Regions from separate parts of the Halomonas terrestris genome, predicted to be linked through region 2. Evidence: predicted binding sites of a transcription regulator. Region 2 holds the regulator's gene; each other region holds the start of a gene.
The links. Region 2 encodes sigma-54, which starts transcription at its own class of promoters, with help from an activator protein. Its sites were predicted from a motif close to TGGCACNNNNNTTGCTNT; they were not measured.
Positions count from the first base shown of each region.

Region 1: the regulator sigma-54 is predicted to act here: its motif matches at 6,344-6,361, upstream of ACOMD9_RS20160 (P-II family nitrogen regulator).
Region 3: the regulator sigma-54 is predicted to act here: its motif matches at 2,070-2,087, upstream of ACOMD9_RS08230 (urease accessory protein UreD).

Region 1 covers NZ_JBMHFZ010000032.1:10,248-20,298, forward strand. Annotated here, with positions in the region: gene ACOMD9_RS20120 (amino acid ABC transporter permease) at 1-119, shown strand, start outside; gene ACOMD9_RS20125 (amino acid ABC transporter ATP-binding protein) at 170-898, shown strand; gene ACOMD9_RS20130 (hypothetical protein) at 967-1,464, opposite strand; gene ACOMD9_RS20135 (host attachment protein) at 1,645-2,118, shown strand; gene ACOMD9_RS20140 (LysR family transcriptional regulator) at 2,188-3,114, opposite strand; gene ACOMD9_RS20145 (ferredoxin--NADP reductase) at 3,259-4,035, shown strand; gene glnK (P-II family nitrogen regulator) at 4,150-4,488, opposite strand; gene ACOMD9_RS20155 (ammonium transporter) at 4,647-5,906, opposite strand; gene ACOMD9_RS20160 (P-II family nitrogen regulator) at 5,943-6,281, opposite strand; gene ACOMD9_RS20165 (accessory factor UbiK family protein) at 6,575-6,916, shown strand; gene ACOMD9_RS20170 (YifB family Mg chelatase-like AAA ATPase) at 6,983-8,488, shown strand; gene ACOMD9_RS20175 (hypothetical protein) at 8,512-8,994, opposite strand; gene ACOMD9_RS20180 (alpha/beta hydrolase) at 8,991-9,974, opposite strand.
Region 2 covers NZ_JBMHFZ010000023.1:16,016-26,066, reverse strand. Annotated here, with positions in the region: gene lptA (lipopolysaccharide transport periplasmic protein LptA) at 1-528, shown strand, start outside; gene lptB (LPS export ABC transporter ATP-binding protein) at 537-1,262, shown strand; gene ACOMD9_RS17975 (RNA polymerase factor sigma-54) at 1,411-2,823, shown strand; gene hpf (ribosome hibernation-promoting factor, HPF/YfiA family) at 2,981-3,289, shown strand; gene ptsN (PTS IIA-like nitrogen regulatory protein PtsN) at 3,296-3,766, shown strand; gene rapZ (RNase adapter RapZ) at 3,816-4,733, shown strand; gene ACOMD9_RS17955 (HPr family phosphocarrier protein) at 4,737-5,006, shown strand; gene pmbA (metalloprotease PmbA) at 5,003-6,343, opposite strand; gene yjgA (ribosome biogenesis factor YjgA) at 6,461-6,991, shown strand; gene tldD (metalloprotease TldD) at 7,335-8,789, opposite strand; gene ACOMD9_RS17935 (YhdP family protein) at 8,786-10,051, opposite strand, start outside.
Region 3 covers NZ_JBMHFZ010000006.1:139,578-149,628, forward strand. Annotated here, with positions in the region: gene urtC (urea ABC transporter permease subunit UrtC) at 1-308, shown strand, start outside; gene urtD (urea ABC transporter ATP-binding protein UrtD) at 305-1,129, shown strand; gene urtE (urea ABC transporter ATP-binding subunit UrtE) at 1,129-1,827, shown strand; gene ACOMD9_RS08230 (urease accessory protein UreD) at 2,122-3,015, shown strand; gene ACOMD9_RS08235 (urease subunit gamma) at 3,308-3,610, shown strand; partial or broken gene ACOMD9_RS08240 (urease subunit beta) at 3,621-3,923, shown strand; gene ureC (urease subunit alpha) at 4,010-5,713, shown strand; gene ureE (urease accessory protein UreE) at 5,963-6,475, shown strand; gene ACOMD9_RS08255 (urease accessory protein UreF) at 6,459-7,172, shown strand; gene ureG (urease accessory protein UreG) at 7,374-8,012, shown strand; gene ACOMD9_RS08265 (hypothetical protein) at 8,056-8,289, shown strand; gene ACOMD9_RS08270 (phospholipase D-like domain-containing protein) at 8,449-9,873, shown strand; gene ACOMD9_RS08275 (lipopolysaccharide assembly protein LapA domain-containing protein) at 10,018-10,051, shown strand, end outside.

The DNA.
Region 1 (10,051 bases), on a different contig from region 2:
TGGGCTTCGCGCTGGAGGGCTATGTCTTCGCGGCGTTCATGTTCTGGATCTTCTGTTTCAGCATGTCGCGCTACAGCCAGTATCTCGAGAGAAAATTGCACACCGGCCACAAGCGGTGAGGACGAATGACATGAATGAACAGGCAACCCAGGCCGGCACCGAGACCCCTATGGTCGAGATGCGCGGCGTCAACAAGTGGTACGGCGACTTCCACGTGCTGCGCGATATCGACCTGGAAGTGAAACGCGGCGAGCGGATCGTCATCTGCGGGCCCTCGGGCTCGGGCAAGTCGACGCTGATCCGCTGCATTAACCACCTCGAGGAGCACCAGCAGGGCGAGATCGTCGTCGGTGGCGTTCCGCTGACCGAGGACGTCAAGCGCATCGAGGAGATACGGCGCAGCGTCGGCATGGTGTTCCAGCACTTCAACCTCTTTCCGCACCTCACGGTGCTGGAGAACTGCTGCCTTTCACCGATGTGGGTGCAGAAGAAGCCGCGTCGCGAGGCCGAGGCCCTGGCCATGAAGTACCTGGAGCGGGTGCAGATCGCCGAGCAGGCGAGGAAGTACCCCGGGCAGCTTTCCGGCGGCCAGCAGCAGCGGGTGGCCATTGCCCGCTCGCTGTGCATGCATCCCGAGGTGATGCTGTTCGACGAGCCCACCTCGGCGCTCGACCCGGAGATGATCAAGGAGGTGCTCGACGTCATGGTCGAACTGGCCCGCGAGGGCATGACCATGCTCTGCGTGACCCACGAGATGGGCTTCGCCAAGACCGTGGCCGACCGGGTGATCTTCATGGATCAGGGCCAGATCATCGAGGAGAACGCCCCGGAGCCGTTCTTCAACGATCCGCAGTCCGAGCGTACCCGGCTGTTCCTCAGCCAGATCCTCGGACACTGACAGGCGCCATCGTCAGCCGATGACGACGAGCCCCGGCCAGGTCGGGGCTCGTCGTCGCTGGGGCTCCGCTAGAGTCGAGGCTCCCGGGAGGAGGGGGCTTCGACGCTGCCGCCGGCCAGGTCGAGGGTCGGCTCGTTGCTGGCGCCGCGGGGACGCAGTCGCTCGGCGGGTCGCGTCACCCTGGCGTTGCCGAGGACCCCATCCCCGGCCTCGATCGGGCGTGCCTCGCTGGTCCAGGCGGCTTCGTCGGCGTGAACCGCCGGGCGGCGCTCGAACGAGCGGGTGACCACGGCGCCCGGGGCGAAGCCGGGACGCTGGCCGGCCAGGTGGTGGGGCAGCAGCCACAGCTCGGCGAGCAGGCGCAGGCCGACGGCGGCCAGCAGCCAGGTACCGCCACCCAGGGCCAGGGCGGGCCAGGCCTCCTCCCAGCCGCGGGGCGCGAACCAGGGCGTGCGAGGTGCCAGCCACAGCGCGGTGCCGACGAGCAGGCCGAGCTGCAGCAGCAGGTGGCAGGTCACCAGGGTACGGCGGGCCAGTGGGCGGTGGGGAAACAGCAACTGTCGCATCGGGGGTCCTCCCGGTGGATGCACATCATGATGATGAGTCGAGCCGGTCTCCTTACCGGCAAGTCGGGATGCTACCCCAGTTCGGCGTGCGCTGCAGTCACCTCCTGCGACAACCGATATCGGGTTGACCGGGCAGGGAGGGCTTGCCAATGTTGAACGAGAGGCGAAGGCGCGGTGTGCCTGGAGCCTTGGCTTCGCCCATTCAACCGGCATCGAGGAGTGGCTATGACAACCTATATCGTGGTGGCGGACGCAGCGCGGGCACGGATCTTCACCCGTGATGCGCTCAAGCTGGTAGAGCATGACAGTCTGTTGCATGCCGCGGGGCGGCTACACGAGGGGGATCTGGTGACCGATCGTGGCGCGGATGTCCACGAGTCGATGTCGACCACGTCTCGCTCCTCCGGCGAGGAGAACTCTGCCTCGCAGCATGAGGCCATCGTCTTCGCCAAGGAGGTGGCCGAGCGCCTCTACCGGGCCAGGGTCGACAACACCATGGAGAAGTTGATCATGGTGGCGCCACCGCGTTTCCTGGGGCTGTTGCGCGACAAGCTCGACGGCCCCACCACCAAGCTGGTGATCCACACCCTGTCCAAGGACCTCTCCAAGGCCAGCCTCGGCGATATCCAGGAGGCCGTCAGCGACCTGCGCTGAGGTCCAGGCGGCCCGTCGCTGTCGCCTTCCCTTCACCATCGGCGGGCCGGCAGGCCCGCCGTTTCCGGCTCATGGCACCTGGGGCAGGTCGATCTCGTCGCTGCGCCTGACACCCTCGGTCATCTGCCGGCACAGCCTCAGGAACTCCCGCATCCCGGTGGCCAGGTACTTGTGGCGATGCCAGATGAAGCTGAACTGGCGGCTCAGGTCGAGTTCCGGGGTGGGAATCGCCACCAGGCTGCCGCGGCGAAAGGCATCGCGCAGGGCCAGCTTCGACACACAGCCGATACCGAGTCCCGACTCCACCGCCCGCTTGATGCCCTCGGTATGCTCCAGCTCTAGCAGGATATTGAAGCGCCCGCGGCGATGGCGGGCGGCCTGCTCCAGGGTGAGGCGAGTGCCGGACCCCTGTTCGCGCATGATCCACGCCTCGCGCAGCAGCCGGTCCAGCTCCACCTTGCCGGCGCCGGCCAGGGGGTGGCGGGGGGAACAGAACACCGCCAGCTCGTCCTCCACCCAAGGCTGGGTGATCACGTCGTCGTCCTCGCACTGACCCTCGATCAACCCCAGGTCGAGCTCATGCTGGCGCACGCTGTCGATGATGGCGCGGGTGTTGCGCACCGAGAGGCGCACCCGGCTCCCCGGGTGGCGCTGCATGAAGTCGCTGATCAGCAGGGTCGCCAGGTAGTTGCCGATGGTCAGGGTGGCGCCGACGTCCAGCGAGCCCACCCCCTGCTGGCCACGCAGCAGCTCCTCGATTTCCTCGGCACGATCGAGCAGGGCCACCGCCTTGGGCAGCAGCTGGAAGCCCAGGGCGTTGAGCTTCAGGCGCTTGCCGATACGATCCAGCAGCTGGCAGTCGAACTGCCGCTCCAGTTCGGCCAGGGCGGTGCTGGCCGCCGACTGGGAGAGGGCCAGGGCACGGGCCGCACGGGAGACGCTCTCGTGCTGGGCGACGGCGACGAAGACTTCCAGTTGACGCAGGGTATAGCGCATGGCGGGGCTTCCAGGGTTGGATATCTGGAGTATAGATAAGTGTTATCCATACAATCCATTTAACAGATATCCATCGGGCTCTTAGAATTGTCGGCAAAGATTCAACCGCGTGTCTATGCGTATATCGAATATCAAGGAGCCGGCATGAGCAAATTCGCACTAGAAGAGGTGCTCAGCGTTCACCACTGGAACGACACCCTGTTCAGCTTCCGCACCACCCGCGAGCGCAGCCTGCGCTTCAAGAACGGCCAGTTCGTGATGATCGGCCTCGAGGTGAACGGCAAGCCGCTCATGCGGGCCTACTCCATCGCCAGCCCCAACTACGAGGACCATCTGGAGTTCTTCAGCATCAAGGTGCCCGATGGCCCCCTGACCTCGCGGCTCCAGCACCTCAAGGTGGGCGACCAGATCATGGTCAGCCGCAAGCCCACCGGCACCCTGGTCACCGATGACCTGCTGCCGGGGCGCAATCTCTACCTGCTCTCCACCGGTACCGGGCTGGCCCCCTTCCTGAGCCTGATCCAGGATCCCGAGGTCTACGAGCGCTTCGAGAAGGTGGTGCTGGTGCACGGGGTGCGCTCGGTCAGCGAGCTGGCCTATGCCGACTTCATCCAGAAGGAGCTGCCCGCCCACGAGTATCTGGGCGAGGAGATCAGCGAGAAGCTGGTCTACTATCCCACCGTGACCCGCGAGGAGTTCCACACCATGGGGCGCCTCACCGACCATATACGCAGCGGCAAGCTCGCCGAGGACACCGGCCTGCCGGCTCTCGATCCGCGCCAGGACCGCGCCATGATCTGTGGCAGCCCGGCGATGCTCGACGAGACCAGCGGCCTGCTCGACGAACTGGGCTTCAACATCTCGCCGCGCATGGGTGAGCCCGGCGACTACGTGATCGAGCGCGCCTTCGTCGAGAAATGACCCGGCTTCCGCCGGGAGCTGTAAGCCTTAAGCTATAAGAAAACCCCATCGGCCTGTGCCGGTGGGGTTTTGTGCATCTGGGTAGGTATGCAGGCTCTTCGCTTACAGCTGTAGTCAGACCGCGTCCTTGCCGGTTTCGCCAGTGCGGATACGGATCACCTGCTCCAGCGGGGTGACGAAGATCTTGCCGTCGCCGATCTTGCCGGTATTGGCCACCTGGGTGATGGCGTCGATGACCTTCTCGGCCATCTCCTCGTCCACCGCGACCTCGAGCTTCACCTTGGGCAGGAAGTCGACCACGTACTCGGCGCCGCGGTACAGCTCGGTGTGGCCCTTCTGGCGACCGAAGCCCTTGACCTCGGTGACGGTGATGCCCTGGACGCCGATCTCGGAAAGGGATTCCCGTACGTCGTCGAGCTTGAAGGGTTTGATGATGGCGGTCACCAGTTTCATGGTTGCTGTCCTCGTCCTGTCCGGGTATCGATGGCACCGGCCATCGTGCATGTGGGGCTCGTTGGGCTCAAGCATACACCGCGGAGGGGGGGATGAAAAAAGGCCCCCGAAAGGGGGCCGGCAGGAGCACGACGGCTCACATGGCACATCGCCGTGGCTCACTTCTTGGCGACGTTGAACTCGGGGTAGGCCTCCAGGCCGCATTCGGCCAGGTCGACCCCCTCGTACTCCTCCTCTTCACTGACCCGGATGCCCATTGCCGCCTTGAGGACCAGCCACACGGCGATGCTGGCCACGAACACCCAGACGAAGATGCCCAGGATGCCGATGAGCTGGGCACCGAAGCTGGCATCGCCGTTGGACAGCGGCACCGCCAGCACGCCCCAGATGCCCACCACGCCGTGCACCGAGATGGCGCCGACCGGGTCATCGAGCTTCAGCTTGTCGAGGCTGACGATGGACACCACCACGATGGCGCCACCCACGGCACCGATCAGCAGGGCGCCGAAGGCGGAGGGAGCCAGCGGCTCAGCGGTGATGGCCACCAGGCCGGCCAGGGCGCCGTTGAGGGACATGGTCAGGTCGGCCTTGCGGAACCACAGCTTGGCCAGCACCAGGGCGGCAATGACGCCGCCGGCGGCCGCGGCGTTGGTGTTGACGAACACCTGGGCCACGTTGTTCGCCGAGAGGGCATCGGACATCTTCAGCTCGGAGCCGCCGTTGAAGCCGAACCAGCCCATCCACAGGATGAAGGTCCCCAGGGTGGCCAGCGGCAGGTTGGCCCCGGGGATGGCATAGATGGTGCCGTCCTTGCCGTACTTGCCCTTGCGCGGTCCGAGTACCAGCACCCCGGCCAGGGCCGCGGCGGCACCGGCCATGTGCACGATGCCGGAGCCGGCATAGTCGGAATAGCCGACCGCGTCGAGCCAGCCGCCACCCCAGGTCCAGTAGCCGGAGACCGGGTAGATGACGGCGGTCATCACCACGGCGAAGGCCAGGAAGGCCCACAGCTTCATCCGTTCGGCGACGGCGCCGGAGACGATGGACATGGCGGTGGCCACGAACACCACCTGGAAGAAGAAGTCGGAGCGCATGGAGTAGTAAGGGGCGTCCTCGTCGCCGGAGAGCACGGCATCGAGGCCGTTCTCGCCACCGATCAGGACCCCGAGGCTCGGCAGGACGCCGCCCTCGCTGCTGGAGTACATCAGGTAGTACCCCACCAGCAGGTACATGGTGCAGGCGATGGCGAATAGGGCGATGTTCTTGGTGAGGATCTCGGCGGTGTTCTTGGAACGCACCAGGCCAGCCTCGAGCATCGAGAAGCCGGCTGCCATCCACATCACCAGCACACCACAGATCAGGAAGTAGAAGGTATCGACCGCATACATCAGCTCGGTCAGATCTGTCAGCTCTGTCATGGGGTTACTCCGTAAAGGGAAACGTCAGAAGCGTCTTCAGACGGCGTCGGCACCGCGCTCGCCGGTACGAATGCGGATGACATCCTCCAGCGGGGTCACGAACACCTTGCCGTCGCCGATCTTGCCGCTGTTGGCGGCATTGCAGATGGCATCGAGCACCCCCTCGAGGCGTGCGTCGTCCACGGCCACCTCGACCTTGACCTTGGGCAGGAAGTCGACGACGTATTCGGCGCCACGGTAGAGCTCGGTATGCCCCTTCTGACGGCCGAAGCCCTTGACCTCGGTGACGGTGATGCCCTGGACGCCGTTGTCGGCCAGTGCCTCACGGACATCGTCGAGTTTGAATGGCTTGATGATGGCGGTGATGAGCTTCATCCCGGGTCTCCATTACTGGGGTGGTGGCGGCCTGCTTGCCGCCGAAGCATGATTGCCCTGTCGTTGCGCAAACCGTGCCAGCAAGGAGAAATCTTCTTCCCCATCATGTAGTTGGGCTGGGAATTCGGCGTCATGAAGGAGGTCGGCGCGACCCGCGGGAAGGGCGATGCACCGTCGTGGTGCCTGCTGCTGTCGTGCATGCGCCATGACGGGGCGGGGATGGGCCAATGCGTGGCGGCGACGGCTTGCGTATCCTGTAGGCAGCCATCCCAACATGACGCAGGAGAGATTCCATGGTGAGCCATGACCGCATCAGCCGCCTGGCCCAGCAGATCGGCGACCGGTTGCAGGGGGCCTCGCAGGCTCCGGAGGAGGTCCAGAAGGGCATCCAGCAGGTGGTGCGCGGGGCCTTCGACCGCCTCGAGCTGGTGTCACGGGAGGACTTCGATATCCTGATGGATGTGCTGCAGCGCACCCGGGCCCGGGTCGAGGCGCTGGAGGCGCAGGTTGCTGCCCTGGAGGAGGCTCTCGAGGCGCGCCAGGGGGCCGAGGCGGGCCGCGAAGCCGGCTCGGATGCCGCCGAGCCGGCGCCGGCCCCCGAGGAGGACGCCGGTGGCGGCGAGACCCAGCGCTGAGCCCGTCCGGGCGAGGGCGCCGTCCCTGGACTAGCCTGAAGTCAGACGACACGCGAGGGACCGCGCATGACGCTGGCGATCATCCACACCCGGGCGGGCCTCGGCCTGGAGGCGCCCGAGGTGCAGGTAGAAGTGCATCTGGCCAATGGACTACCCGGCATGACCCTGGTGGGGCTGCCCGAGGCCGCGGTGAAGGAGAGCCGCGAACGGGTACGCAGCGCCCTGGTCAATGCCGGTTTCGACTTCCCCAACACCCGCCGCATCACCCTCAACCTGGCGCCCGCCGACCTGCCCAAGGAGGGTGGGCGCTTCGACCTGCCCATCGCCCTGGGCCTGCTGGTGGCCTCGGGCCAGGTGCCGCCGGAGGCGCTGTCCGACGTCGAGAGCGCCGGCGAGCTGGCGCTCGACGGCCGGCTGCGCCCGGTCACCGGGGTGCTGCCGCTGGCCATGGCCACGCGGCGGGCCGGGCGGCGCCTGATCGTTCCCCGTGCCAACGCCGACGAGGCGGCCCTGGCCGGCGATCTCGAGGTGCTGCCCGCCGACCATCTGCTCGAGGTGGTGGCCCACCTGCTCGGCCAGGCGCCCATCGTGCCGCATCGCCTTGCCGAGCCGCCCCCCGGCACGGCCGCCCCCGCCGACCTGGTCGACGTGCGCGGCCAGCACCAGGCACGCCGCGCCCTGGAGGTCGCCGCGGCCGGGGGCCACAATCTTCTCTTCGCCGGCCCTCCCGGTACCGGCAAGACCATGCTGGCCAGCCGTCTGCCCGGCATCCTGCCGCCGCTGACCGAGGACGAGGCGCTGGAGGTGGCGGCGATCCGCTCGGTCAGCGGCCTGGCTCTTCGGGAACAGTGGGGCCGGCGCCCCTTCCGGGCCCCGCACCACACCGCCAGCGCGGTGGCGCTGGTGGGCGGCGGCTCGAAGCCGCGCCCGGGGGAGATCTCCCTGGCTCACCACGGCGTGCTGTTCCTCGATGAATTCCCCGAATTCTCGCGCCACGTGCTGGAGGTGATGCGCGAGCCCATGGAGTCGGGGCAGATCCATATCGCCCGGGCCAGCCACGAGCGCCGATACCCGGCCCGGTTCCAGCTGGTGGCGGCCATGAACCCCTGTCCCTGCGGCCACCTGGGGGACCCGCGCAATCGCTGCCAGTGCACCGCGGCGCAGATCCAGCGCTACCAGGCGCGGCTCTCCGGGCCCTTGCTCGACCGTATCGACCTGCAGGTGGAGGTGCCGGCCCTGCCGCCGGAACAGCTCACCTCCCGCGAGGCGGGGGAGCCGTCGGCCGTGGTGCGGGCGCGGGTGATGACAGCTCGGGAGCGTCAGCAGGAAAGGGGCGCGCTGAATGCTCACCTGGCCGGGCGGGCGCTGGAGGGCGCCTGTGGCCTTCAGCCGAGCGACAGGGCCTGGCTGGCCGAGGTGCTGGAGCGGTTGCGCCTGTCGGCGCGGGCCTACCACCGCGTGCTGCGGGTGGCCCTGACCCTGGCGGACCTGGCGGGAGCACCCCGGCCCGAGCGTGAGCAACTGATCGAGGCCATCGGCTACCGTCAGCTCGACCGGATGCTCAAGGGGTGAAGGCTCGGCTCGAGGTCGGGGCGCTACAGGGCGGTGGCGTCGAAGGCACCGCTGATCTGCTCTTCCCACAGCGTCTCGTCGGCGCCAGGCCGGCGCAGGGCCAGGCTCAGGCGGTAGGGCAGCAGTGCCCGGTCGGAGAGCTGCAGGCGCGGGCCGTCTGCCTCGAGACGGCTCTCCAGCCGCCACTGGTTGTCGCTGCTTCCCTCGGCCATGGCGTCGCTCCAGTCGAGCACCTGGGGGCCCTCGGAGACGCCCAGCAGGGCACGCGTCAGGCTCTCGAGGAAGCGTTCCTGGCCGATGCTCAGGGCGACATCGACCTCGGGGGGCGCCATCAGCAGCACCTGGTCGGTAGGCGGACGGGGCATCGACGGGGCGTCGAGGATGCGCTCGGCGGCACGCTCGCCGAGGTTCAGCAGCGCCTGGCGCAGGGTTTCGGGGCGCTCGGGACTGGCGGCACAGCCGGTCAGCAGCAGCACCAGGAGGCTGGCCGTGAGTCGGAGCGTCATGGATCGTCGCCCTCTCGGCGGGTGGCGGGTTCCAGGGAGGCGACGAAGCGGTCGAGGGCATCGAACAGCGTCTGCCGGATCGGCTCGGCCTCGTTGACCAGGTGGTGGCGTGCCTCCGGGTGGCGATGGATCTCGGCATTGGGAAACTTGCGTTCCAGCACCGCCAGGTTCCACTCCCAGTCCACGGTCAGGTCCTGTTCGCCCTGGAGGATCAGCGTCGCTACCGGACTGGGGGGCAGTGCCAGCAGCTTGGGCATCCATCGGCGCATGGCGCTGATCCACTCCATGGTCAGGCGGTCGGGCTGGAGCGGGTCCTGATCACGCAGGAAGGCGGAGAATTCGGCGTCGGTGGAGTTGGCGCGGAACTTGCGCGGGATCGAGCTCACGAAGGGGCCCACCAGGAGGTGCAACCAGCTCGACTGGCTCCAGCCCCAGGGGCGCACCAGCGGGGCCAGCAGCGCCAGCCCGGCCCAGTGGCCATCGTCGCCACGGGTGAGGGCATCGGTGGCCAGTATGGCGGCGCCAGTGCTCTGGCCGACACCCAGCCAGGGGCGGGGGGCCAGGCCCTCTTCCTCGAGATGCTGCTGCAGGCACTGCAGGCAGCTGCCATAGTCATCGAAGTCGTCGATGGAAGCACGCGGCCCGCTGGACAGGCCATGACCCGGCAGGTCCCAGAGCACCACCCGCCAGCCACGGTCCAGCAGGTGCTCGAGCAGGTGGCGATAGAGGCCGAGGTGGTCGAAGTAGCCATGCACCACGAAGGCGGTGCCGACCGGCTCCCTGGGACTCCAGACCTGGGTCCAGAGACGGAAGTCGCGGGCGTCCACGTATCCCACGTAGAGGCCCACGTGCTCGGCGAGCAGGGGGGCCAGGCCGTAGTGGCCCAGGTAGCGCTCCAGGTCCTGGCTGCTGGGTACCACGTCGGTCAGGTCGACCAGGCTGACAGGGCCGAGGGCCTGCAGTGGGGTAAAGTCGCTCATTGAATCCTCCGCAACGCCCGGACATGCTAGCGTCAACCCGGTGAGGGAGCTACCGATTCCATTCGGGCCGGTCGCCC
Region 2 (10,051 bases):
CGACTGTCCCACGCCCCCCCGCTGCTCCCGGCACTGCTCGGCCTGGCGTGCATGGCCATGGCCCTGGCGACGACCCCGGCGCTGGCCCTGGAGGGCGACGCCAGCGCCCCGATCGAGGTGGAGGCCGATCGGCTCGATCTCGATGACCGAGCCGGCACCGCCATCTACACCGGTGACGTGGACATCCGGCAGGGCAGCATGCATCTCACCGGTGACCGGGTCGAGATCCGCCGCAACGCTGCCGGCGAACTCTCCCACGCCATCGCCACCGGCGAGCGCGCCTACATCGAGCAGCAGCCCGCGCCGGACGAGCCGCTGGTGCGCGGCTGGGGACGCACCATCGTCTATTACGTCGCCGAGCGACGGGTGGAGCTCATCGACCGCGCCGAGCTGCACCAGGGCGGCGACACCTTCGATGGCGGCTACCTGGAGTACTTCCTCGATCGCCGCGTGGTCCAGGCCCGCGCCGAGGCAGAGGGTGTCGAGGAGCGACAGCGCGTACGCATGACCCTGCAGCCCGAGCAGTAAGGGACGACATGAAGACACTTCGCGCCAACCACCTGGCCAAGAGCTACAAGCGTCGCCGCGTGGTGCATGACATCAGCCTGACCATCGGCCAGGGCAGCATCGTCGGCCTGCTCGGACCCAACGGCGCCGGCAAGACCACCTCCTTCTACATGATCGTCGGACTGGTGCGCGCCGATGCCGGCGAGGTCCACATCGATGGGCAGGACCTGTCGAGGGCGGCCATGCACGAGCGGGCCCGGGCCGGCATCGGCTACCTGCCCCAGGAGGCCTCCATCTTCCGCAAGCTCTCGGTGGCCGACAACATCATGGCGATCCTCGAGACCCGCCGCGACCTCGATCGCGCCGGCCGCCAGGCTCGCCTGGAGGAGCTGCTCGCGGACTTCCACGTCACCCACATCCGTGACAATCTCGGCATGAGCCTGTCCGGCGGCGAACGACGGCGGGTGGAGATCGCCAGGGCCCTGGCCATGGAGCCCGCCTTCATCCTGCTCGACGAGCCCTTCGCCGGGGTCGACCCCATCTCGGTGGGCGAGATCAAGGGCATCATCCGCCAGCTCAAGGCACGCGACATCGGCGTGCTGATCACCGACCACAATGTGCGCGAGACCCTCGACATCTGCGATACCGCCTACATCGTCGGCGACGGGCAGATCATCGCGGAGGGCAACGCCGAGGCGATCCTCGCCAACCAGCGGGTACGCGAAGTGTATCTCGGCGAGGACTTTCGCCTCTGAAACACCATTGTAACCTTATGACAAGAATGCCGATATTATGTGACGGCATGAAAATTGCCGTTGGCACGCTTTTTGCTAATAAACGACTTGCAACACGACCCCCGGCGGGCTAGGGTGAGGTTTTCCGGCGAATGAGTACACACCTCTCGTGGCCATGAAAGCATCCCTGCAACTTCGCGTCGGCACCCAACTGACCATGACCCCCCAGTTGCAGCAGGCCATTGCCCTGCTGCAGCTCTCCACCCTGGACCTGCGCCAGGAGATCCAGCAGGCGCTGGAAGCCAATCCCATGCTGGAGCTCGACGATGACTTCGGCGAGCAGGAGACAAGCGAGACGCCCGACGACGACTGGGCCAGCGAGATCCCCGACGAGCTCTCGGTCGACAGCGACTGGTCCGACACCTACCAGGACCTGGGCACGCCCGCCGGCAGCGGCGAGGGCCCCGACTTCGAGCGCCAGGCCGATGGCCAGAGCCTGCAGGGTCATCTCGCCTGGCAACTGGCGATGACCGACCTGAACGAACGCCAGCGGCACATCGCCGAGAGCCTGATCGATGCCGTGGACGGTGCCGGCTACCTGGGCCAGTCCCTCGACGAACTGCGCGACGGCCTCAGGAGCCAGGGCCTCGAGGGGCTCAAGGGCCGCGAGGTGGAGCAGGTACTGCTGCGGCTGCAGCAATTCGAGCCCACGGGGATCTTCGCCCGGGACCTGCGGGAATGCCTGATGCTGCAGCTCGCCGTCCTGCCCGACGACACCCCGCTGCTGCCCCAGGCGCGCCGCCTGGTCCGCCAGTTCCTCGAGGCACTGGCCGGCGACGACCGACGCCTGCTCAAGCGCCGCCTGGGCCTCGACGACGACGCCCTCGACGAGGTCATCGCCCTGATCCGCTCACTCGACCCGAGGCCGGGCAGTCGCTATTCGGAATCCGGCAGCGACTACGTCATTCCCGACCTGGTCGCTCGCCACGACCGGCACGGCTGGCAGGTGGAGCTCAACCCCGAGGCCCTGCCGCGACTGCGGATCCAGCCCGACTATGCGGCGCTGATTCGCCGCGCGGACAAGAGCCAGGACAACCAGTTCCTCAAGGATCACCTGCAGGAAGCGCGCTGGCTGATGAAGAGCCTCTCGAGCCGCAACGACACCCTGCTGCGCGTGGGGCGCGAGATCATGGCCCGCCAGCTCGACTTCCTCGAGCAGGGCGAGGAGGCGATGAAGCCCTTGATACTGGCCGACATCGCCCAGGCCGTGGAGATGCACGAATCGACCATCTCGCGGGTCACCACCCAGAAGTTCATCCATACCCCCCGCGGCGTCTTCGAACTGAAGTACTTCTTCTCCAGCCAGGTCGGCAACGGCGATGGCGATGCCCACTCGAGCACGGCGATCCGCGCCCGGCTGCGCAAGCTGATCCAGGAGGAGCCGCCGCGCAAGCCGCTCTCCGACAGCAAGCTGGTGACCCTGCTCGACGAGGCCGGCATCAAGGTGGCGCGCAGGACGGTGGCCAAGTACCGCGAGGCCATGGGCATCCCCTCCTCCAGCGAGCGCAAGCGGCTGAGATGATTCCCGGACCCCGGCGTGAGCGCCCCTCCAGCGATGGAATTCCGATCCCTTGCATGACCCGCATCAGCGGTCGGGTGCAACGCCCTCCACAGGGGGTTTGCACGGCAGGAAAAAGGGTTACAATCGAAGCACCAACCGAAGGACGAAGGAGCGTGTCATGCAAGTCAACATCACCGGCCATCATGTGGAACTGACCGACGCCCTGCGTGACTATGTGAACGAGAAGCTCACTCGCGTGGAACGCCACTATGACAACATCACCACCGTGCAGGTCACGCTCTCCGTGGAGAAGGAGAGGCAACAGGCCGCCTGCACCCTGCATGCCGCCGGTGCCGATCTGCATGCCGAGGCCATGGACGGCGACATGTACGCCGCCATTGACGCCCTCGCCGACAAGCTTGACCGCCAGCTCGTCAAGCACAAGGAGAAGGTCCAGGCCCGCGCCCAGGGCGCCGGCGCCCGCTGATCCACCATGACACTCGAAGCCATCCTGCCCCCCGAGCGCACCCTCTTCGGGGTGCCCGGGGGGAGCAAGAAGCGGGTGCTGGAGTTCTTCAGCACCTTCATCGCCCAGAACACCCCGAGTCTCGACAGCCAGGAAGTCTTCGGCCGCCTGATCGGCCGCGAACGGCTTGGCAGCACGGGGATCGGCAATGGTGTCGCCATCCCCCATGCCCGCGATCCTCACTGCAAGGCGCCCATCGCCGGCTTCCTGAAGCTGGCCGAGCCCATCGACTTCGATGCCGTCGATGGCGAGCCGGTGGACCTGATCTTCGTGCTGCTGGTGCCGGAGGAGGCCGACGAGGCCCATCTCGCGCTGCTGGCCCAGGTCGCAGGCGTGATGAACGATGCCGAGACCCGGGGCCGGCTGCGCAAGAGCGCCAGCCAGCGCGAGCTGCATGAGCGGCTCATCGAGGCGATCCGACGACAGTCCTCGGGCTGATCGCCCCTCACCGGGCCACCCGGCCAGCCACACGACCAGGAGACCCGCCATGCAGCTCGTGATCATCAGTGGCCGATCCGGCTCAGGCAAGTCGATCGCACTGCAGGCGCTCGAGGACCTCGGCTACTACGCCATCGACAACCTGCCGGCCATGCTGCTCGGCCCGCTGGTGGACGAACTCAGCAGCGACCACTCCCCCCACACCTCGATCGCGGTGAGCATTGACGCCCGCAACCTGCCCCATGCGCTCGAACGCTTCCCCAGCCTGCTGGAGGAGGTCCGCGCCCGCGGCATCGACGGCCAGGTGATCTACCTCACCACCGATGCGCGCATCCTGCTCGAGCGCTACTCGGAAACCCGCCGGCGCCACCCGCTGACACGGGGCAGCGACATGACCCTGGCCGAGGCGATCGATTCCGAGGAGACGGCGCTGGCCGAGATCCGTGACCTGGCCGACCTGGTGATCGACACCTCGCGCCTCTCGGTTCATGAACTGCGCCGGCGCATCAGTGACCAGGTGGGGAGCCACCGGGCCGACCAGCTGACGTTGACGGTGGAGTCCTTCGGCTTCAAGCGCGGGGTGCCGCTCGACGCCGACCTCGTCTTCGACGCCCGCTGCCTGCCGAACCCCTACTGGGATCCCCGGCTCCGGCAGGACACCGGACGTGACGCCTCGATCATCGAGTTCCTCGACGGCTACCCCATCGTCGGCGAGATGCATGACGACATCCTGGCCTGGGTCGAGCGGTGGCTACCCGCGTACGAGGCCAGCCATCGCAGCTATCTCACCGTCGCCATCGGCTGCACCGGCGGCCAGCACCGTTCGGTCTACCTGGCCGAGAGGCTGGCCCGGCACCTCGCCGAACGTCACCCCAGCGTGCGGCTCCGCCATCGCGAGCTGGGCATCCACGACACCCTCCCCCTGCTCCCGACGTCCAGGGCCGACAACGCGGACGAGGGAACCTGAGGCGTGCCGCAACGCAAGCTCACCCTGACCAATCGGCGCGGCCTGCATGCCCGGGCGGCCACCAAGCTGGTGCAGTGCTGCCAGCCCTTCCAGGCACGGGTCACCGTGTCCCACGCCGGTCGCGAGGCCGACGCTGCCAACATCATGTCGCTGCTGATGCTGGCGGCCCCCTGCGGTACCCAGCTGACCATCAGTGCCGAGGGCGAGGACGCCGAGGCGACCCTCGACGCCATCGAGGCGCTCTTCGAGGCCCGCTTCGAGGAGGACGCCTAGGCGCCGGCGACGGTCATCTCATCGATGAGCCAGCTGCCGGTATGGATGCTGCCGCGGGTATCGGTGTCGTCACCGACCCCCGCCAGCCCCTTGAACATCCCCTCGAGGTTGCCGGCGATGGTGAACTCTTCCACCGGGTACCGGATCTCGCCGTCCTCGACCCAGAAGCCCGCCGCACCGCGGGAGTAGTCGCCGGTCACGCCGTTGACCCCCTGCCCCATCAGCTCGGTGACCAGCACGCCGCGCCCCATGCGGCGCAGCAGCGCCTCCTGGCTCTCCAGAGGGGCGGAGATGCGCAGGTTGCGCGCCCCACCGGCGTTGCCGGTGGACTGCATGCCGAGTCGCCGGGCACTGTAGGCCGAGAGCATGTAGCTGGCCAGGCGGCCGTTCTCGATGAAGACATTGTCACGGGTCTGGACCCCGTCGTTGTCGAAGGGGCTGCTGGCCATGGCACCGCGCTCCATGGGCTTCTCCTGCAGGCTGAACCACTCGGGGAAGAGCGACTCGCCCAGACGGTCGCAGAGGAAGGAGGCCTGGCGATAGAGGGCGCCGCCGGCGATGGCGCTCATCAGGTGTCCGACCAGCCCGCTGGCCAGGGTCGGGTCGAACAGCACCGGCAGCCGCCCGGTCGCGGGACGCCGGGCGCCGAGCCGGCGCAGGGTGCGCCGCGCGGCACTCGCCCCCACCGCCTCGGGCGCGGCCAGATCCCGCGGATCCCGCGCACTGGTGTAGTCGTAGTCGCGCTGCATGCCCCCCTCGTCCTCGGCGATCAGCATGCAGGAGAGCGAGTGACGACTGCCCCGCTGGCTGCCCAGGAAGCCATGGCTGTTGGCATAGACCCGCACGCCCTCGCCACTGGAGAGCGAAGCGCCGTCGGAGCTGCGGATACCGGCCGTGCCGCGCCCGGCGGCCTCGCAGGCGAGGGCCAGGTCGATGGCCTGCTCGGTACTCAGCTCCCAGGGATGATGGACATCGAGATCCGGCAGTTCACGGGCCATCAGCTCGGCGTCGGCCAGGCCCGCGGCCGGATCCTCCCCGGTATGGCAGGCGATGGCCACTGCCTTCTCCACCACCGCACGGATCGAGGCCTCGCCGGCATCCGTGGAGGAGGCACTGCCCTTGCGCTTGCCCACATAGACCGTGACGGCGATGCCCTGGTCACGGGAGAGCTCCACGGTCTCCACCTCTGCCTCGCGGACGCTGACGCCGATCCCCTGATCGACGCTGGCCCCCACCTCGCAGGCGTCGGCGCCCAGTTGCCTGGCCAGTTCGAGCGCCGACTGGGCGCGGCTCTCCAGCAGGGCCTGCTGGGTGGCGGCATCGAAAGCCTGTGTCATGCGATTCTCCTCGTCACCCGGCCCGCAGGCCGGAAGGTCTTCATGTTCGTTGCGCAGCCCGCCGGCGCGGGCTGGTATACTGTCGGCATCCTCTCAGCCTAAATCGATGGAAGCGGCATGTCCCAGGAATCTCCCCGTGAGCTGCTCGCGCAGATCACCCAGTCGGATGACGAGCCCGTCAGCAAGTCCCAGCTCAAGCGCGAGATGCATGCGCTGCAGCAGCTGGGCGAGGCGATCATCGCCATGAGTCCCGCCGAGCGCGCCCGCTTCCCCCTCTCCGACGACATGCTGGCCGCCGTGGAGGAGACCTCGCGCATCCGCTCCCACGAGGGCCGGCGGCGCCATATGCAGTACGTGGGCAAGGTCATGCGCCGCGAGAACCTCGAGGCCATCCAGGCGGTGTACGACGAGATCGAGCAGGAGAAGCTCCGCCGCGACCACGCCTTCCATCGCCTCGAGAAGTGGCGCGATCGTCTCCTCGAGGAGGGCGACGCCGCCGTCGAGGCCTTCATCGCCGACTACCCGGACGTGGACCGGCAGGCCCTGCGCCAGCTGATCCGCAACGCCCGTCGCGAGCGCGAGCAGGGCAAGCCGCCCACCAATGCCCGCCGCCTGTTCAAGCTGGTCCGCGATACGGCGGGGCTGTAGGCCTCACACCGCTCGGGGCTGATCCGGCGGCAGGCCTGCGAGGAGGCGCTGTGAATACTTCCCTGTACGCTACCGATTCCCTGCTTCGCTCTCGCATCCTGCTCCGCTTGCAGGACCGGTGCAGGCCATCCATGGCCAGCCCGTTCGGAGCAATGCTCCTCACCCCTGGAATCGGACCTCCTCTTCGGCCGCCCCCGGCGCCCCTCGCTCCTACAAGGCCCCTATGGGGTCAGACCCCAGCCAAGTCGCCATGCCTGCATAGTGCACCTTTCCCGCCGTGCCGACCCCCGCCGGGGTCTGACCCCATAGGGACCGCCGACGTCGGCGGCTCTACTACAGCGCCTTAGGACTGGGTGCCGCCGACCGTCAGCTCATCGAGCTTGAGTGTCGGCTGGCCCACGCCTACCGGCACGCCCTGCCCCTCCTTGCCGCAGACGCCGATCCCGGTGTCCAGTTCCATGTCGTGGCCGATCATCGACACCCGACCCATGGCCTCGGGGCCGTTGCCGATCAGGGTCGCCCCCTTCACCGGGGCGGTGATGCGCCCATCCTCGATCAGGTAGGCCTCGCTCGCCGAGAAGACGAACTTGCCCGAGGTGATGTCCACCTGGCCGCCACCGAAGCTCACCGCGTAGAGCCCACGCCTGACGCTCCTGAGGATATCGGCGGGATCGTCCTGGCCGGCCAGCATGTAGGTGTTGGTCATGCGCGGCATCGGCAGGTGGGCGAAGGACTCGCGGCGGGCGTTGCCGGTGGGCGCCATGCCCATCAGGCGGGCGTTGAGCTTGTCCTGCATGTAGCCGGTGAGGATGCCATCCTCGATCAGCGGCGTGTACTGCCCCGGCGTGCCCTCGTCGTCGACGCTCATGGAGCCGCGACGATCGGCCAGGGTGGCATCATCGACCACCGTCACGCCCGGCGAGGCGACCCGCTGTCCCATCCGCCCGGCGAAGGCCGAGCTGCCCTTGCGGTTGAAGTCACCCTCCAGGCCGTGGCCCACGGCCTCGTGGAGCAGGATGCCCGGCCAGCCCGGGCCCAGCACCACCGGCAGCTGGCCGGCCGGGGCATCGACCGCCTCGAGGTTGACCAGCGCCTGACGCACGGCCTCCCTGGCGAAGCGCTCGGCCACGTTGTCGTCGCGCAGCCGCGCCATGGAGTAGCGTCCGCCGCCACCGGCACTGCCGCGCTCGCGGCGGCCATTCCTCACCGCGATCACGCTGACGTTGAAGCGCACCAGCGGGCGGATGTCCGCCGCCAGGGTGCCATCGCTGGCCCGTACCAGCACGACCTCGTGCACCCCGGTGAGCGAGGCACTGACCTGGCTGACGGCGGGATCGGCCCCCCGGGCCAGCCGGTCGGCCAGCTTGAGCATGGCGATCTTGTCCTCGGCGGTCAGGCCCGAGAGCGGGTCCACCCCACCATAGCGGCCCTCACTGGCCACCACCACGCGGGGCGCCACCTCGAGCCGGCTGCCGCTGCGCACGATGCCGGACGCAGTCCGGCCGGTCTCGGCCAGGGCCTCGCGGGTGATCTGGTTGGAGTAGGCGAAGCCGGTCTTCTCGCCGGCCATGGAGCGCACCCCGACGCCGCCGTCGATGTTGTAGCTGGCCTCCTTGACCTCACCGTCCTCCAGCACCCAGCCCTCGTGCCAGCTGCGCTGGAAGTAGAGATCCGCGTAATCGATGCCCTGGCCCAGGGCATCTGCCAGGCCCGAGTCCAGGGCATCGAGGTCCAGCCCGCCCGGGGCGAGCAGGATCTCGGCGGCGTCTTCGAGAAGGGTATGATGGCGTGATGTCATTCGGCACTTTCCACGGATATCTGGGGCGAGGTCCAGGGACCCCGCACTCGGTAATGAATTCGGGTCACCCGGTCGATGGCGTCGCCGAACAGCCGATCGGCGATGAACAGTGCGCCGCCGACCACCGGTGCGCCGGCAATCACGGCGGCCAGCGGCAGGTTACGGCTCACCGGCACTGTGACGCCCAGGCGCTGGTCGAGTTCCCGCCGCGCCAGGTCCACGCTGCCGTCCAGGGTGAAGAAGGTGGCCGGCCCGTCGACCTCCACCGGCCCGCGGGTCTCCAGGATTCCACCATACAGGGTCGCGGCGCCGGTGACACTGTCGAAGGCGGTGCCCTGACCGGTGACGTCGGAGAAGTCGAGCCTCAGGCGACGCAGCAGGTTGTCGACGTTGAGCAGCCCCACCAGCCGCGCCGAGGGTGACTCGATATTGACGAAACGACCGTCGCGCAGCAGCACCTCGATGCTGCCGCGGGAACGCTCGAGGGCGAACTGCCAGGGCGCCCCCGGCCAGGCCAGCTGGCTCGAGACCCGCGTCTCGCGGTTGCGGATCGACACCGGCTGGCCGAGCCGCTCCAGCAGGGTGCCCAGGTCTCGACCATCCAGGTCGAGCCGCGCCCGGGACAGGCTGTCGCCGGGCCCGGCAGCCTCCCAGACCAGTTCGCCTCGGGCCGAGACCTCGCCCAGCGTCAGCCCCAGCGGCGCCACGGTCAGGCGCTCCGGCGTGGCCTGCCAGCGCGCCGTGAGGGGGCCGAAGCGCCTCCCTTCACGTTCGATGTCGGCGATACGCAGTCGGCCGTGGGGCAGGTCGCCCACCCACGCCGGCAGGGGCTCAGGCTCGGGGGGCATGGCGATCTCGTCGAGCAGCGAACCGGCGGGGCCGGCCTGGGGCAGCAACCCGTCGAGGGAGAGGCGCATCAGGGCGATATCCAGGGGCTCGGCGAGCTGTGGCCGATAATCCAGCTGTCCCTCGACCAGGCTGCCGTCGAGCGCCACCCGCCAGCCGCCACCGAGCTGGGGCCGTGCGTCGAGGTAGAGCGAGCCCAGGCAACGCCCCTGGTGTTCCAGGCAGCTGGTCTCGAGCCCGATGCCGCCCAGGGAAGCGGCGAGGCCGCCCCCGCCGTCACCCGTCCGATCGGTATCCAGCGCCGCAAGCGCCCCGCCCCAGGCGGCCAGGTCGAGGCGTGGCTGGTAGGCCTCCACCCACCAGCCGTCGCTGTCCGGCCAGGGCGTGACCGGGGGGCGGCCTAGCCACACCTGGCC
Region 3 (10,051 bases), on a different contig from region 2:
TGCCCCAGGTGGGGATCATCAACCCCAGCGAGTTCTCGCCGATCTTCTCCATCGAGATCGTGCTGTGGGTGGCCCTGGGCGGCCGCGCGACCCTCTACGGCGCGGTGATCGGGGCGATACTCGTCAACTACGCCAAGACGGTGTTCACCGGCGTGATGCCCGATGCCTGGTTGTTCGCCCTGGGGGCGATGTTCGTGCTGGTCACGGTCTTCCTGCCGCGGGGCATCGCCGGTCTGCTGAGCTATCGTCTGCGCCGGGGCCGCCCTGACGACGATGGGTCCACCACCGGCAGGGAGGTCTCGGCATGAACCTGATCAAGTCGCTTTCCCGCAGGGATCGGGTCTTCGAGTTCCTCGCGCCGGATCCCTCGCCGGTGGACGTGCGCCATGGCCCCATCCTCTACCTGGAGGACGTCACGGTGAGCTTCGATGGCTTCAAGGCGATCAATGATCTCAACCTGACCATCGACGACGGCGAACTGCGCTGCATCATCGGTCCCAACGGCGCCGGCAAGACCACCATGATGGACATCATCACCGGCAAGACGCGGCCTGACCATGGTCAGGTGTGGTTCGGCAGCCGCCACGACCTGCTGGCCATGAACGAGCCGGAGATCGCCAGCCTGGGCATCGGCCGCAAGTTCCAGAAGCCCACGGTGTTCGAGGCGCTCTCCGTCTTCGAGAACCTGGAACTGGCCATGGCCGCCGACAAGCGCATCCTGCCGACCCTCACCGCACGGATGAGCGGCGAAGTGCGCGATCTTGTCGAGGAGGTGCTCGAGACCATCGGGCTCGCCGAGCTGCGCGACGGGCCGGCGGGCATCCTCTCCCACGGCCAGAAGCAGTGGCTGGAGATCGGCATGCTGCTGATGCAGCGGCCGCGGCTGCTGCTGGTGGACGAACCGGTGGCCGGCATGACCGAGCAGGAGATGGAGCGCACCGCGGAGCTGCTGACCGGGCTCGCGGGCAAACAGTCCGTCGTCGTCGTCGAGCACGACATGGGCTTCGTGCGCTCCATCGCCCGTCAGGTGACGGTACTGCACCAGGGCAGCGTGCTCGCCGAGGGCACCATGGACCAGGTGTCCACTGATCCGAAGGTAATCGAAGTCTACCTGGGCGAGGAGGCGTGATGCTCGAGATCGACAAGCTCAACCAGTTCTACGGCGAGAGCCACACCCTCTGGGACCTGGATATCGAGGTGCCCGCCGGCCAGTGTACCTGCGTCATGGGTCGCAACGGGGTAGGCAAGACGACCCTGATGAAGGCGGTGATGGGCGAGGTGGCGGTCGCCTCCGGGCGCATCCGCTTCGCCGACGACGTCGAGCTGACCCGCCGGCGGATCGAGGATCGCTCACGGCTGGGCATCGGCTATGTGCCCCAGGGTCGCCAGATCTTCCCGCTGCTGACGGTGGAGGAGAACCTGCGTACCGGCCTGGCCGCCCGTGGCGATGGCCGCCGCGCCATTCCGGAGCGGGTCTACGAGCTCTTCCCGGTGCTCGAGGAGATGAAGCATCGCCGCGGCGGGGATCTCTCCGGTGGCCAGCAGCAGCAGCTGGCCATCGGCCGCGCCCTGGTGATCGAGCCGCGGCTGCTGATCCTCGACGAGCCGGGGGAGGGCATCCAGCCCAATATCGTCACCCTGATCGGCGAGGTGATCCGGCGGCTGATCGAGGAGGACGGCCTGACCGTGCTGCTGGTGGAGCAGAAGCTGCCCTTCGCACGCAAGTACGCCGACCGCTTCGTGATCATGGACCGCGGGCGGCCGGTGGCCCGCGGGCCGATCGGCGAGCTCACCGATGCGCTGATCAGGGAGCACCTGACGGTATAGGCTCGAAGCGCCGAGCGCCGAGCGCCGAGCGCCGAGCGCCGAGCGCCGAGCATCGAGGCGCCCCCTGTGGTTCGCAGGGGGCGCCTTGCACCTTTCTGGCCTGTCCGCCCGTGCGCCTGCACTCGAGGGGTGCGCGATGGCTGGCTGTGGTGCACCTCAAGAGGACGCCGGGGCACTGTCCCGTGCTGGAGGTGACTCCCAATGCACTGAAAGATAAGCGTAAACCACCTCCTTCCCCAAACTGGTACGGTGCTTGCTGATAGCAGGTGATACACGCTGGATCACGAGCCGCCCATGACCGCCTTCGAGACCTCCCTGGATGCCAACCCGCCGACGGATTCCGGCCATCGCTTCGATGCCGGGCGCCGCTGGGACGCCTCCCTGGACCTGGGCTTCGCTTTGCGCCGGGACGTGACCCGCCTGGTTCATGCGCGCCATCGTGGCCCGCTGCGGGTGCAGCGGCCCTTCCATCCGGAAGGGCCTCAGGGGGCCTGCCATGTCTACCTGCTGCATCCGCCGGGTGGGCTGGTCAGCGGCGATGCCTTGAGCATCGATGTCGGCGTCCAGGGCGGCGCCCATGCGCTGCTGACCACGCCGGCGGCCAACAAGCTCTATCGGGCCGACAGCCACGGCGTGGCCTGCCGCCAGCAGGCGCGCCTGCGGGTCGGGGAGGAGGCCATTCTCGAGTGGCTGCCCCAGGAGACGATTGCCTTCGACGGGGCCCGGGGCGAGCAGCTGACCTCCATCGAGCTGGCCGGCAGCGCACGCTGCCTGGGCTGGGAGGTCATGGCGCTGGGGCGTCCGGCAAGCCGGCTCCCCTATGCCTCGGGCCGCATCGACCAGCATTTCCGGCTCACCCGCGACGGCAGGCCGCTGTGGCTCGAGCGCCAGCCACTGGACCCGGCCCACCCGCGCTTCCGTGGCTGCTGGGGGCAGGGCGGCGCCACCGTCCAGGCCACGCTCTGGGCGGTGGGCCTGGCCGATGAGACCGAGGCCGTCGAGGCCCTGCGCCAGCGGCTCGACACCTCGACCCGCTGGGCGGCCACCGGGCGCCACGGCGTGCTGCTGCTGCGCTACCTGGGCCAGGAGTGTCGCGAGGCCTGGGCGCTGTGCGAGGCGGCCTGGCGGGTGCTGCGCCCCCGGCTGCTCGGCCGCGAGGCCTGTGTACCGCGGATCTGGAGGACATGAGGAGGCGTTTGCGAAGGCCTTTGAGGCTTTTGGGGTCAGACCCGATAGCCGCGTCTTGGTGGTCAGGCACCGGCGCTGACGGTCCCTATGGGGTCAGACCCCGGCGGGGACCGGTACGGCGGGAAAGGTGCACTATGACGGGCATGGCGACTTGGCCGGGGTCTGACCCCATAGGGACCATGCCGTCGACATCGGCAGCGAACGGGAAGCCGACGCCGAGAAACACGTGGGATGCACCCCAACAGCCTACCAGCCGCGAAGCGCCGTTCTTACATCTTGAGGAGATACACCCATGGAACTGACCCCCCGAGACAAGGACAAGCTGCTGCTCTTCATGGCGGCCCAGCTGGCCGAGCGGCGCCGCGCCCGTGGCCTCAGGCTCAATTATCCCGAGGCGGTGGCGCTGATCAGCTTCGAGATCCTGGAGGGCGCCCGGGACGGGCGCACCGTGGCGGAACTGATGGGCTACGGCCGCGAGATCCTCACCCGAGATGACGTCATGGAGGGCGTGGCCGAGATGGTCGACGAGGTGCAGGTCGAGGCCACCTTTCCCGACGGCACGAAGCTGGTCACCGTTCACTCGCCGATTGTCTGAGGAGCTTCCGATGATTCCAGGTGAATACCAGTTGCAGGACGGCGAGATCGCGCTCTGCGAGGGGCGTGATCGCCTGACCCTCGAGGTCGCCAACACCGGCGACCGGCCCATCCAGGTCGGCTCCCACTACCACTTCGCCGAGGCCAACCCGGCGCTCACCTTCGATCGCGACCGTGCCCGCGGCCATCGCCTCGACGTGGCCGCCGGCACGGCGATCCGCTTCGAGCCGGGCCAGACCCGCGAGGTGACGCTGATCCCCTATGCCGGCCGGCGCCATATCTACGGCTTCCGCGGCGAGGTGATGGGCAAGCTCTCTATCGCGCCCGCTGCCGCGGCTTCTACCGCGCCCGGTGCCGCGCGAAGGCCGTCTTCCGGCGCTGCAGACCAAGGAGGGCAGTCATGAAAATCAGCCGTCAGGCCTATGCCGACATGTACGGCCCCACGGTGGGCGACCGGGTGCGCCTCGGCGACACCGCGCTGTGGATCGAGGTGGAGCGGGACGCCACCCACTATGGCGAGGAGGTGAAGTTCGGCGGCGGCAAGGTGATCCGCGACGGCATGGGCCAGAGCCAGCGCCATGACGACAGCGTGATGGACACCGTGATCACCAACGCCCTGATCCTCGACTGGTGGGGCATCGTCAAGGCCGACGTGGGGATCCAGGCCGGGCGGATCGCCGCCATCGGCAAGGCCGGCAATCCCGACACCCAGCCCGGGGTCGAGATCGTCATCGGCCCCGGCACCGAGATCATCGCCGGCGAGGGCAGGATCCTCACCGCCGGCGCCATCGATGCGCATATCCACTTTATCTGCCCCCAGCAGGTGGAGGAGGCGCTGATGAGCGGCATCACCACCATGCTCGGCGGCGGCACCGGGCCGGCCACCGGCACCAACGCCACCACCTGCACCCCGGGGGAGTGGCACATCGGCAAGATGCTCCAGGCGGTGGACGACCTGCCCATGAACATCGGCTTCCTGGGCAAGGGCAATGCCAGCCTGCCCGAGGCGCTCGAGGCCCAGCTCGAGGCCGGCGCCATGGGCCTCAAGCTCCACGAGGACTGGGGCACCACCCCGGCGGCCATCGACAGCTGCCTGGCCGTCGCCGAACGATTTGATGTGCAGATCGCCATCCACACCGACACCCTCAACGAGTCGGGCTTCGTGGAGGACACCCTGGCCGCCTTCAAGGAGCGCGGGATCCACACCTACCACACCGAGGGGGCGGGGGGCGGCCACGCGCCGGACATCCTCACCGCCTGCGCGAAGCCCTATGTGCTGCCGTCCTCCACCAACCCGACGCGGCCCTACACGGTCAACACCATCGACGAGCACCTGGACATGCTGATGGTGTGCCACCACCTGGACCCCAACATCCCCGAGGACGTGGCCTTCGCCGACTCGCGCATCCGCCGCGAGACCATCGCCGCCGAGGATATCCTGCACGACCTGGGGGTCATCTCGATGATCGCCTCGGACTCCCAGGCCATGGGCCGCGTCGGCGAGGTGATCTGCCGGACCTGGCAGACCGCCCACAAGATGAAGGTGCAGCGGGGGCTGCTGCCCGAGGACGAGGCGCTTGGCGCCGACAACTTCCGGGCCAGGCGCTATATCGCCAAGGTCACCCTCAACCCGGCCATCACCCACGGGATCGGTCACGAGGTGGGCTCCATCGAGGTGGGCAAGCTGGCCGACCTGGTGCTCTGGAAGCCGGCCTTCTTCGGCACCAAGCCCGCCATGATCATCAAGGGCGGGATGATCGCCGCCGCCCCCATGGGCGACCCCAACGCCTCGATTCCCACCCCCCAGCCGGTGCACTACCGGCCGATGTTCGGCGCTTTGGGCCGCGCCGCCAGCCAGACCCGCCTGACCTTCGTCAGCCAGGCGGCGCTGGACGCCGGCATCAAGGAGCGGCTGGGACTCGCCAGCGAGCTCTCCGCCTGTCGCAACGTGCGCGGGGTGAGGAAGGGCGACATGAAACTCAACGACGCCTGCCCGGCGCTCTCCGTGGATCCCCAGACCTACGAGGTGCGCTGCGATGGGGAACTGCTGACCTGCGAGCCCGCCACCGAGCTGCCGCTGGCCCAGCGCTATCATCTGTTCTGATGCCTTCGAGGATGGCGCCATGCTCGGAACCCCGCGCTCGCCACGCCACGCGCCCGAAACCCTGGCATCCCGGTCGGACTCCCGCGGTCGGAAAGACGGCACATCCCTGTGCCGGCTTTCCTCGATCTTCTTCCCTGAAGATCGACCGCGTCGTCTCGACCGGACTGCCAGCGGTCGCGCGAGGTGGCTCGACGGGGTCCGACCTGTCGCCTGCTCGGCTCCGAGCCTGAATTCAACGAGACGATGCCAATGCTGAAACTGACCGAACGCCTGGGCCCCATCGCGGCGGACCAGGCCACGGATACCCTGACGCTGCCCTATGAGCAACGCGTGCTGGGTCGCCTGAAAGCGACCAGCGATACCGGGCGCGAGCTGGGCCTGTTTCTCGACCGCGGCCCGGTGCTGCGCGACGGCGAGGGCCTGCGCGCCGAGAGCGGCGAGACGGTGCGGGTGAGGGCGGCCGACGAGCCGGTGGTCACCGCGCGCATCGGCGCAGGACTCCCCCTGGCACGGCTCGCCTACCACCTGGGCAACCGCCATGTGCAGCTGGCGCTGGGCGAGGACGCTCGGGGCGGCCATGTGCGCTTCCCGCCGGACCATGTGCTGGAGGCGCTGGCCGAGCGTCTGGGCGCGACGCTCGAGCGCCATCAGGCCCCCTTCGACCCGGAGCCCGGCGCCTACCAGCAGGCGGGGCACGCCCATGGCCACTCACACGGACATGATCATCACCACCAGGCCCACGACCATGACCCTGCCCATTGAGCCCGTCATGACGCCGCCGGCGGGGCAGGGCGACGACCTGGCGCTGCTGGGCCTGCTGCAGCTGGTCAGCCCCGCGCTGCCCATCGGCGCCTTCGCCTTCTCCCAGGGGCTGGAGAGCGCCTTCGAGCTGGGCTGGGTGCGTGACGAGGCCACCCTCGGCGACTGGCTGGAAGGGGTGCTGGAGGACGGCCTGACCCGCTGCGAGCTGCCGGCGCTGACCCGCCTTTCCGCCGCCTGGGCGGCGGGCGACGGCGAGGCGCTGGCCGAGTGGGATCAGTGGCTCGCCGCCAACCGCGAGACCGCGGAGCTCGCCGCCGAGGATTTGCGGCTCGGCGCCTCGCTGGCGCGCCTGCTGGACAGCCTGGCGCTGCTGCCGGCCGAGCCGACACTGCCGGAGCGGGCGGGCTATGTGACGGTCTTCGCCTGGACCGCCCATCGCCGCGGTGTGCCGGTACGCCAGGCACTGCTCGGCTTCGCCTGGGCCTGGCTCGAGAACCAGCTGGCCGTCGCCTGCAAGGCGCTGCCGCTGGGCCATACCGCCGCCCAGCGGCTGGTGGAGCGGCTGCGGCCGTCAGTGGTGGTGGCGGTGGACGAGGCGCTGACCCTTGCTGACGACGAACTCGGCCCGGCGCTGCCCGGCCTGGCGCTGGCCAGCGCCCTGCACGAGACCCAGTATTCGCGGCTGTTTCGAAGTTAGCGCCGTCGGGGACTGGTTGCCAGCGCTGCCGGTCCCTATGGGGTCAGACCCCGGCGGCGTCGAATCCGCCCGCAAGGCGCACCATGACGGGCTTCGTGACTTGGCTGGGGTCTGACCCCATAGGGGCAGCCTCGGCGCGGTCCGCCACGACCAGCACGGCCTCGACAGAATGAAAGTGATCGACAGCACAGGAGTGACGACATGACCCATTGTTTACGCGTTGGCGTCGGCGGCCCGGTGGGCTCCGGCAAGACGGCCCTGCTCAAGCAGCTCTGCCTGGCGCTGCGCGACCACTACGATATCGCCGTGGTCACCAACGACATCTATACCCGCGAGGACGCCGACTTCCTGCTCAAGCACGAGGCGCTGGCCGCGGATCGCATCCTCGGCGTGGAGACCGGGGGCTGTCCGCACACCGCCATCCGCGAGGACGCCTCCATGAACCTCGCCGCCATCGACGAGCTCCAGGCGCGCCACCCGGGCCTCGAGCTGGTGCTGGTGGAGTCCGGCGGCGACAACCTCTCGGCCACCTTCAGCCCCGAGCTCTCCGACCTGACCCTCTACGTGATCGACGTCTCCGCCGGCGACAAGATCCCCCGCAAGGGCGGGCCGGGCATCACCAAGTCGGACCTGCTGATCATCAACAAGATCGACATCGCCGAGCAGGTGCACGCCTCCCTCGAGGTCATGGAGCGCGATTCCAGGACGATGCGCGGCGAGCGCCCCTTCGTCTTCACCAACCTCTACGACGGTGTCGGCCTGGAGACGATCATCCACTTCATCCTCGAGCGCGGCATGCTGCCGGAGCGCCGGCCGCCGGAGATGGCCGCACCCACCTGACGTCAATCATCGACACACAAACCCCGGCAAGGAGAATGTCACCATGATCCCTTTCTCGACCCCCTCCAGGCGTGCCGCCCTGGCCGCCGTTCCTGTCCTGATGCTGTGCGCCGGTACGTCGCTGGCCCATCCCGGCCACGATGCCCCCACGGTGCACAGCCATACCGGCAGCCCGGTCATGCTGGCGGTGCTGGCCATCTCGGTGCTCGGCCTGGTGGCGCTGGTGCCCCTGGCGCGCCTGGCGAGGCGCCGGCGGAAGCAGCGCCTGGGCCGCTGACGCCGCCCGCCTTCCCGTCCCAGGCGTCCGGCCCCGGCCGGGCGCGCTGCGTTTCGGTGCGCCAGGGGCTATGCTGCCACTTCATCGCCGCGGACCACGGCGATCGTTCACGGCAGGGAGTGGGCCAGTATGGGACGGGTAGTGCAGGGGAGGCGACGTATGTGGCCATGGATCGTGACGCTGCTGCTGGTGGCCTGGATCGCCATGGGCACCTGGCAGCGGTTCAAGCCGCTGCCGGAAGGCATCGGTGAAGCCTGGCCGGAACGCCCCGCCGAGTCGGTGCGCTTCCTGGCCGACGAGACCTGGATCGACGGCTCGGGGGAGCGTCAGGCCCGCCGCGAGATCTTCGACGAGCTTCTGGCACTGGTGGGCCAGGCCCGGCGTCTCGTGGTGCTGGACATGTTCCTGTTCAACGACTTCGCCGGCAACGCCGACGGCGAGGCCTTCCGTCCGCTCTCCACGGAGCTGACCGACGCCCTGGTCCGCCAGAAGCGGCGTCACCCCGATCTCGAGGCGGTGGTCATCACCGACCCGCTCAACACCCTCTATGGCGGTCTCGAGCTCGACCACCTCGAGGCCCTGCGCCGGGCCGGCGTCACGGTGGTGCTGACCGATCTCAACCGACTGCGCGCCTCCAATCCCCTCTGGTCGGGGGTCTGGCATCTGGGGCCGCGCTGGCTCGGCAACGGCAGCGAGGGGGGCTGGCTGCCCAATGCCCTGGGCCCGGGGCGGGTGCCGCTGCGCAGCTATCTCGCCCTGCTCAACTTCAATGCCAACCACCGCAAGAGCCTGGTGGTCGACCAGGGTGACGGCTGGGTCGGCCTGGTGACCTCGGCCAACCCCCACGACGCCAGCAGTCTGCACGGCAACGTGGCGCTGCGCGTCGAGGGCGGGGCCGCCCTCGACCTGCTGGATACCGAGCGCCCGGTGGCGGGCTGGTCGGGGGTGTCGTTGCCCGCCCCGCGTGCGGCCGAGGCCGGCGTCCCGGCGCATGGCGCACGCCTGCAGGTGCTCACCGAGGGCGCGATCCGCGATGCGCTGGTCGCCGCCGTGGGCCGGGCCAGGTCCGGAGACCGGCTGGATATCGCCGTCTTCTACCTGTCCCACCGGGGGGTGATCGAGGCACTGCTGGCGGCCCACGGGCGTGGCGTCGACATCCGGGTGCTGCTCGATCCCAACCGCGATGCCTTCGGCCTCGAGAAGGGGGGGATCCCCAACCGGCCGGTGGCCAGGGAGCTCCATGATGCCGGCATCCACGTGCGCTGGTGCGCCACCCGCGGCGAGCAGTGCCACAGCAAGCTGCTGCTGCGCCGGCCGGCGACGGCCGGCGAGGCCGAGATGATCATCGGCTCGGCCAACTTCACCCGACGCAACCTCGACGACCTCAACCTGGAAACCAGCCTGCGCCTGATCGGCCCCGTCGATACCCCGGCCCTGAGTGAGGCCGGTGCCTTCTTCGAGCGGCGCTGGCACTCGACGCCCGACAAGGTCACCAGCGAGCCGTTTGCCGTCCACGGCGATGCCACCGCCTGGCAGCGGCTGCGCTACCGGGTGATGGAGGCCACCGGGCTCTCTACCTTCTGACGGCTGAAGGCTCCCTACCTTCTGACGGCTGAAGGCTCTCTACCTTCTGACGGCTGAAGGCTCTCGACCTTCTGAGCGCGCTCCTTGACAGCGCCATGGCCGCCGGCCAGCTTGGAAGTGTCCCCTTCGACAGGGAGAGATGGCATGGACAAGCTGCTGCTGGCCGTGAAGCTGGTCG